4 regions of the Lacticaseibacillus sp. YLM2-1 genome follow, and region 3 is predicted to be linked to each of the others. Evidence: predicted binding sites of a transcription regulator. Region 3 holds the regulator's gene; each other region holds the start of a gene.
What was found. Region 3 encodes LexA, which represses DNA repair genes until DNA is damaged. Its sites were predicted from a motif close to CNAACANNTGTTNG; they were not measured.
Positions count from the first base shown of each region.

Region 1 (2,210 bases), 690 kb from region 3:
GCTTTTATCACTGAGATTGATATACAGATCTGTCGCACTTGTGGTCGTCTGCCCGAGCTGATCCGCAACCTGCTGTACATCCTTGGTGACCGTATAAATATTGGTTCCCAAAGTGTGCCGGGCCTTATGTGGTGTTGATGGCCGACCATAATCGGTTGTATAACGCTTGAAAAAGGCTTCGATTGTATTTTGGCGAATCCGATTGATTTTTTGGCCGACAACTGTCACAAACAGGGGAGAAGTCGGCTTTTGATAACCGATAATAGCCGCTCGCTGCGTTAAGTAAGCCTGAACATACGGATCAATCCAGTCTGCAAAATTGACGCGATCCTGAAAGTTGCCTTTGCGAACAACTTGGACCGTATGCCGATCCATGTTCAAATCTTCCAGATTCATATTCACCAATTCGCTGACTCGAACCCCTGAGCCAAACAGTAAGGCAATCATGGCCAAGTTGCGCAGTTTTGTCGCCTCAAAATAGCGCCGCGGCTTGGCTGGCAGTTGTTGCGCATAACTTTGATCCAACCACTGTAAAAACTTAGCATCTTCACCGTCCACAAACAGCATTTCCTGTAGCTTGTGGTTTCGGTAACTCGCAGTTTCAGTGTGGGTTTTAAGTTTTACCTTGTTCCAGACATTCCGATAGAAATAAGGTTCGCCATCTGCATGGGGTTCACTTTCCTCCGTCAAAAATCGATAAAGCGCCTTGATCCCGACTAAGCGCAAAGCGACACTGCGACGCGTCATTCGCTTGTTGTGGTGCGTCTTGGAAGGCCGTTCAAGCAAATACGCCATAAATGCCTGGGCATCACGCAACGACAAATGTTCTAACACGGTCAGCAGGACGGTTTGCGGTGAGGAAGCGGCCGTCACACCACTGTTAATCAGCCAGTTCAGAAACTCTTGATAAAAATGTAAATACTGATAAAGCGTCGAATCGGCGATCGGGATCGCTTTTTGGCTCTGATAATAGTCCTGAATGTAATCCGGCAGGGCAGGTAGCATTGTATGAATTAATTTCGAATAATTTTGTGTCGACACAGATTTCACCTCGAACATATGTTTTCTTTTAGATAATGTTAGTATACGCGAAAACAACTGTCCTTGGCGAGGGCTAGTGTTGATGAAAAATGAACGGTGGTGCTGGTTCAGCCATTGTTCTGCCATGTGAAGCAGAATTGAATAAAGTTTTAGCTTTATCCAAAGGTGAGCAAAGATGTCAGCAAACGCCTGTTGTTGGTCAGACAAATTTTAGCTGGCATAATTCTGGCATGAATTCGGCTATTAAATGAGTTCACTTCGGTCAATCATTCAGCAAATTTATTTTGGCCATTGGTCAACAAAATAAATTTGCTGAATGTTACGTGACCCTCAATTGTTGTTGAGTCAATTTCAAACTACACAACTCAAAAAATCATCAAGCAACTCGAAGCCGGCTAACTGACGAGAATCTCACAATATCATGAAGCTTGAATTGATATGCATTTTTCTGGTTTTGGCTGGCATGACATTTTCAATCAAACAAATGCATGCAACTCAGCGCAAACGCAACAACCCAAGTCATAATTGATTGCCTTGGTAAAAAATGCAATCGCCACCACCAACATCACGTCCGGACCACAAATTTTTGACAGCCATCTGAAAGAGGGGACACCCAGATTCGCAGATCAAGTGGCAAAGCCAATTATTTATATTCTAGTTTACATAATATATATTATGCGAAGTAGTGTTTGAAGAGACGGCATCGTGCCATTCTCGCAATATTTACGTTGGCGATTATTTGATTCGCAATTTCATACAGCACCCGATAGTCGCCTCATTTTTTGAACCGCTGCTTGCAGCCAAGTCTTTAAAAGCTTCTACAATCATTGGATATTTTTTGCTTGAGTTTTTTTCGTTAAGTCACTTGCGACGAACTTATCAAGTTGAATTCCCGAACTCGTCTCAGAATGCGTCTCTCAGCATGCCTCAAAATCATCCAAAATGACCCATGACAACTTGCTGTTGATTCGACCCGCGAATTGCTACACGAATTTCAAATTCACGCATCACGAGCTGCTAGTCAGCTTTATATTTAACAGATTTCGCAAAAAGATGGCTAGAGACTTTTTGCAAACAAAAAAGCCGCAACTGGCAAGCTGCGACTTTTCTTAGAACAATTGTGTGCAATTAAACAATTGTGTGCAATTAAAGATGAAAGTTAACCTTCA
Region 1 covers NZ_CM152617.1:1,457,070-1,459,279, reverse strand. The annotation lists gene xerS (tyrosine recombinase XerS) at 1-1,041, opposite strand, end outside; gene AC07KQ_RS07070 (manganese-dependent inorganic pyrophosphatase) at 2,201-2,210, opposite strand, start outside.
Region 1: a site for LexA is predicted at 1,053-1,066, ahead of xerS (tyrosine recombinase XerS). Genes of this name have one in related genera too.

Region 2 (2,210 bases), 590 kb from region 3:
ACGCTGTGTAGAGTGCATTCGATTTCGGTGCAAGTGCCAAATAGGTGACTGCATGTGTGAGATGAACCGTGCACTCAGGCATCCCAATAAATTGACACGCCTGATAAACAGCAATTGTAATCTCCAATGCGCGTGAGTCGGCCATTCCGATATCTTCGCTCGCAAATCGAACTAGCCGCCGAGCGACATACAAGGGGTCTTCCCCTGCTTCCAGCATTCGAGCCAGCCAATAAATGGCCGCATCAACATCGGAATTGCGCATTGATTTGTGTAATGCTGATATTAGATTATAGTGCTCCTCACCATTCTTGTCATACAATAAGGCTTTCTTCGTCAACAACTGGGCCACATCTGCTTGGGTGACCGTTATCACGCCGCCTTTGGTTTCGGCGTTTGTCACCGCCATCTCCAAGGTGTTCAAAGCGATTCGAGCATCCCCGTTAGCAAAATCAGCAATCTGAGCTAAGAGCTTTTTGCCGATCTTAACCTTCTGCAGACCATAACCGCGCGGATCTTTTAACGCTCGCTGTAACAGGTCAACCAATTCAGCACTGGTCAAGCCGTGCAACACGAAAACCCGCGTCCGTGACAAGAGTGCCGCATTGACTTCAAACGAAGGATTCTCGGTTGTCGCACCAATCAGGATAATGCTGCCGCGTTCGACATATGGCAGAAAGGCATCCTGCTGCGCCTTGTTGAAACGATGAATTTCATCAACAAACACAATGGTTTTCTGACCCAGCTCGCGATTCTGTTCAGCCTCTTTCATCACCTGCTTGATTTCTTTAATCCCGCTGGTGACTGCTGAAAATGTCACAAACTGTGCCTTCGTTCGCCGAGCAATGATCCGCGCCAATGTTGTTTTACCGACACCAGGCGGACCCCAGAAAATCATGGAACTAATCTCGTCATGTTCGATAAGATTGCTGAGCACCTTATCCTTCCCTAGCAAATGCGTTTGGCCGACAAACTCATCAAGCGTCTGTGGCCGCATACGACTCGCCAAAGGTTGGAAGTTACCATTTTGAAATAGACTTTGATCCATATGCTCACCTCCGATCAACGTCCAGACTTAATATTAAGCGTTTTCAGGCCGCGGCGCAAACATTCAATTGTTCTATTATTGTGTTACCATCATGATAAGTAAATTAATAACCAAACAGCGCTGCTGAATCACGCGTTTTGGCCACAGTAGCAAAGCACTTTAATCAGGAGGAATCACACCATGACACAAATGCCTTCATCACTACAAGGATTTCCAAAAGGTGAATTCGCAGCTTTTTCAACTGCAAAAATGACCCACTTCTTACCTTACTCACAAGAAACCAGCGCTGACGACTTGAAAGGCTTCTTTGGCGCAAACTACCAATACCTCACCAAAACTCCGATTGGCCGTCTCAAAATTGACATCCCCAACACGGAGCAATTGATTGTACAATACGGTGAGATCATCGCTCGCTTCACCAATGGCAAATTCAAGATCATTGACAGCACCTACTTCCACAAAAACTTCAATGATCCGCTAGTAGATGAGGATGAAAAGGGTATCTATTAGCCAACGTTACGAGACCTTTACTTCATTAAAAAATGCAGCCGCGGCTGCATTTTTTTATACATTGAGTGGTGCTTATGCCTCATCGTCACGGAACTTGGTTGGCAGAGCAAAAATGACAATTTGGACGATGACAAGAAGTAAAGCAATTAGGCTTAACGGCACATTACCCGCATTTCGATCAAGAGCTGATAGAAATGCTGATACAACATTGAACGCAATCAACCACCATGGACTAACGCCGGCATCTTTGAATCGTCGCCAACCAACTGTCAATGCTGGCAAAGCTAACATTGACCATGCATAAATAATGGCAAAAATAATGAACCCAATGATGATCGCCCCAGTACCAAGTGAATTGACAAGATGGTCAACATTTTGGCTATTAAATCCGCTGACTGCCGCGCCACCAATAATAATTGACATAATTGAGAAGAGCATAAACAAAAAAGTAGGGATAATGATAATCACGCTAAACAGAATGCTCCACCAATATTGACTGCGACTGGACTCACCAGTAAAGTCACCACCGCGGATGAAGAAATCCTTAACCGCCGTGCCAAAACCAACACCAATCGAACCGCGCGTGTTAGGTTGAGCCGGAAACGGCACGACTTCCTGTTCTCTACTTGGAAGCAATAGAATGACCAAGTTAGCA
Region 2 covers NZ_CM152617.1:175,926-178,135, reverse strand. The annotation lists gene AC07KQ_RS00875 (replication-associated recombination protein A) at 1-1,045, opposite strand, end outside; gene AC07KQ_RS00870 (hypothetical protein) at 1,226-1,555, shown strand; gene AC07KQ_RS00865 (DUF805 domain-containing protein) at 1,628-2,210, opposite strand, start outside.
Region 2: a site for LexA is predicted at 1,102-1,115, ahead of AC07KQ_RS00875 (replication-associated recombination protein A). Genes of this name have one in related genera too.

Region 3 (2,210 bases):
AGGATAGCCGTGTTAAAAGCGGATTGATTTGATGTTAAAAAAGATTACATAAAATTTACAAACAACATGGAATAATCGTTACAAATCTTTAAAAACCCTAAATAAAGGCATCAAATGTAAATTTTATGTATACAAAGGCTTTACAAAACTCAAAAATTGGGTATGATTAGAGTCACAACCAAAACGGTGAGTATATGTCGGTTTATCCGATACGGAGAGGAGTGACCCCACATGACAATCCTACGGGGCGCAAAATGGACATTAATTACTCTGACCCTCGTGGCAACCTTGCTGTTATTCAGCAACTTTGCGACAGCCGGCATTTTGTTAATCGCGCTTGATATTTTCTTGAGTTTCTTCTACGCGGTCATCAAAAGCAGATGTGATCGGCGTCAGATGCATAAGATGCCATTATTGCATAATTAATTTAAGGATGAGGTCCACAGATGCTTTTTATCTGTGGACTTTTTTGCTATTTAGGCATAAAATCATTGCAAACGTTCGTTCGCTTTGGTATGCTTTGTGTAATCAATTAGAACTGAGGCGGTGAGCGGATGCCAACACAAGCAAGTCAGAAACGTTGGAAACAAATTTTACAATCAATCTATGATGCAATCGAGGATCATGGGTACCCGCCCACGGTTCGCGAAATCGGCAAATCAGTCGGTCTAAGTTCGTCAAGCACGGTGGCAGCGTACTTGGAGAAATTGTTGGCGGCGGGACTTATTGCTAAGGATCCAGCGAAGCCGCGGACGCTTGAAGTGACCTCAGCCGGACGTGACTTCATTGGCGTTCAGGATCACGGTATTCCGATCGTCGGCACAGTTGCTGCAGGGGTCCCGATTACGGCCATCGAAAATATCGATGATTATTTTCCGGTACCAGACGATCTTCCGTATGCCGCTGACGAATTATTCATGTTGCGAGTTCAAGGTAATTCAATGATCAAAATCGGCATTTTAGATGGTGACCAGATTATTGTCAAGAAGCAGAATGACGCCGAGAATGGGCAGATTGTTGTTGCAATGACTGAGGAAGATGAAGCCACTGTCAAGCGATTTTATAAAGAAAAGAACGGCATTCGGTTACATCCTGAAAATGACAGTATGGATGATATGTTTTTCCCGGATGTAACGATTCTTGGCATCGTTGTGAGTTTATATCGGCCGGCATTAGTTTAACCATTTGAAGTCGTGAATGACTAGGCATGGCAACTTAAATCCAATTAAAAATGTACCATCAACAAAAGAGACATCAGCTGTGATCCCACAAAATATAGGATCACGGCTGATGTCTTTTTGCTCAGACACTTTATTGGTTTTGTTGGGCGAGGCGATCGAGATCGTCTTGTGGCACCTTTTTATAAACGGGACCATCGGGCAACTGCTTTAAGTTACCGGTTTTTGTTAATTGAAATTGTATCGTATTAGCAGAGGCTTGCGGCTGCGCTTTACCAGTGAAGGTGAAGATTCGGCCTTTGAGGGTCAAATCAGCAGCAAAAATACCACTATCAGTACTTTCAAAGACACCATCTCGATTGGCTAATGTTTCAAGATAGTAGCCGCTGGTGGATGAGGTGACTCGAATTGCTTTGGTAGCATCTTTTGTTTGGACGAACGCATGGCCAACCAATGTACCTAAGGTCGCTTTCGGAACAGCTTTTTTGACCGTGTGCGATTGTGATGTTGCGCTCGATGATGATGTTGTCTTTTTTGGGGTTGAGGTAGTTTGTGAGCAGCCTGATAAGATCAAGATTGCTGCTAGTAGCAGATAGCGCTTTTTCATTCGACAGCAACTCCTAGTGAATGAACTGGATGCAAGTCATCACGATTGGGATCACGATCATCGAAAGCAGCGTTGTTTCGGTGACCATGATAGCAGCGTAATCGGAATCCGCATCGTACAGTTTGGCAACAACAGGCGCATTGGTCATGACCGGCATGCAAGATTGCAAAATAAAGATTTGTTTCATCAAAGTTGGGACAGGGGCGAAGGCGACAAGCGCCGTCATGAGTAACGGTGCAAAGAGGAAGCGGCCACTGAAAATACCCAAAGCTTCTTTGCTGATTCTTAATTTACCCCAGCCTGCTTGATGCAAAGCAATGCCAATGAAGAACATGGAGCCGGGAACAGTTAAGGCACCGACATAAGTCAGATCGGCCATCAAGAAAGTCGGCAATTTGATTTTTAAAAGCACAAGCACAATCCCT
Region 3 covers NZ_CM152617.1:765,505-767,714, forward strand. The annotation lists gene AC07KQ_RS03630 (hypothetical protein) at 232-426, shown strand; gene lexA (transcriptional repressor LexA) at 555-1,181, shown strand; gene AC07KQ_RS03640 (hypothetical protein) at 1,312-1,785, opposite strand; gene AC07KQ_RS03645 (AEC family transporter) at 1,799-2,210, opposite strand, start outside.

Region 4 (2,210 bases), 660 kb from region 3:
ATGTTGGCTCAGAACCTGTTAAAGGAAAATATCGACAGCTTCATCCAACGGAATCATTTGATCGATACAATTGAAATGATTGCGCCAAATATGGCACTATGTACTGGGGAAGAGGATAAGCGTTATGACCCAGTGATTGCAGCACAAGCGGCTGATACCATGTTGTCACTCAATGGTGTTGATGCCAGTTTTGTCATCACCAAACGCCCAAGCGGTGATGTCGGCATTTCCGCCCGCTCGACTGGGGATGTCAACGTGCAGGTCATCATGGAAGCCATGGGCGGCGGCGGTCACTTGAGTAACGCAGCTACCCAGATTAAGGGCAAAACGATCACCGAAGTTCGGACTGATCTGCTTGCTCAGATCAAAAAAGCAGACGAAGACGCATAGAAAGCAGGGATTTTGATGAAAGTCATCTTTACACAAGACGTTCGTGGCAAGGGCAATCGCGGTCAGGTGAAAGAAGTACCTGACGGCTATGCTGAAAACTTTTTAATTCGCAAAGGGCTGGCTAAAGCAGCGACACCGCAGGCGATGAGTGCTTTGCGCGGCCAGCAGCGGCTTGAAGAGAAGAAGGAAGCTGAAAAGAAAACCGAGGCTGAGGCTATGAAGGCTAAGATCGAAGACGACAAAACCGTTGTTCAGATCCAAAGCAAAGCCGGCGAAGATTCCCGGTTGTTCGGTTCGATTCCTAGCAAGCAGATCGCGCAGGCTTTGGATAAGCAATATCAGATCAAAGTTGATAAACGTAAGATCGATCTGAAGCAGCCTATCCGTTCACTGGGTTTCACTAATGTCACGGTTAATTTATTCCCTGGCATTGATGCCCGCATTCGGGTACACGTGATTGAACAAAAATAAGAATAGTTATTCTGCCAGAAGACGCGACCAGATGATCGCGTCTTTTTGTCCATCTGGTCCAAATTAGTGGGTTGTGGACTGAGTCAATCACCGGTGAGAACAGCAGTGACCATTGCTTTTCGTTAAATTGTTTGTGTGGATCGACTGTATGCGGTGATGCTTGTCTTGACTGCGGGTTTAACGTAGACTGTTAGGGATAAGCGACAAAAAATTTTTGACGATTAATCTGAAGGAGGACGCGCATGGATAATCAATTAATTGACCAGCAGCCGCCGCATAGTGACGAAGCAGAACGTGCCGTCCTTGGCGGCATTTTTCTGAATGCTGACACATTGCCGGATGCACAAGAGTATGTCACGGCGGATGACTTCTATAAGAAAGCACATCGGCTGTTGTTCCAAGCTATGACCGATCTACAGGATAACGGCACAGCGATTGACACGGTCACGGTGTCGGATTATCTGGACAATCATAACAACCTCGACGATATTGGCGGGGTTGGTTATATTACAGATTTGGTTGCGGCGACGCCTATTGCCAGTAACGTGGTATACTACGCCAAAATCGTGCAGCAGAAGAGCACGTTACGCAAACTGATTAGTACGGCGCAAAACATTGCCAGTCGTAGCTATACGGAACAAGACGATGTTGAAGGGCTAGTTGAAGACGCCGAGCGCCAGATTATGGATGTCTCGGAGAACCGCAATCAGGCCGGCTTCAAACAGATCAAAGATGTGCTGAATCAGGCTATGGCGCAGATTGATCAGTTGTATCAAAATGATCAGGCAATCACCGGGTTGCCAACCGGTTTCCGTGATTTGGACAAAATCACGACGGGGCTGCATGAGGACGAAATGATTATTTTAGCGGCGCGGCCTGCTGTCGGGAAAACCGCATTTGCTTTGAACATTGCCCAAAATGTTGGGACGAAAACAGACAAAAGTGTCGCCATTTTCAGTTTGGAAATGGGCGCTGAACAGCTGGTAAACCGGATGTTGTGTTCAGAAGGTAGTATTGATGCTAATCACCTGCGAACTGGTCAGCTGAATGAAGAAGAATGGCAGAACTTGATTATCGCCATGGGTAGCTTGAGTAAGGCGAAGATCTATATGGATGACACGCCAGGCATCAGAATGGCGGAGATTCGCGCGAAGTGTCGGCGGCTAGCGCGTGAGCAAGGTGATTTAGGGCTGATTATCATTGATTATTTGCAGTTGATTGAAGGTTCTGGCCAAGAAAACCGCCAACAGGAAGTCAGCGCCGTTTCCCGGCAGCTGAAAAAACTGGCGAAGGAATTGCATGTACCCGTGATTGCGTTGTCCCAGCTGAGTCGTGGCGTTGAACAGCGA
Region 4 covers NZ_CM152617.1:109,718-111,927, forward strand. The annotation lists gene AC07KQ_RS00555 (DHH family phosphoesterase) at 1-390, shown strand, start outside; gene rplI (50S ribosomal protein L9) at 406-861, shown strand; gene dnaB (replicative DNA helicase) at 1,104-2,210, shown strand, end outside.
Region 4: a site for LexA is predicted at 886-899, ahead of dnaB (replicative DNA helicase). Genes of this name have one in related genera too.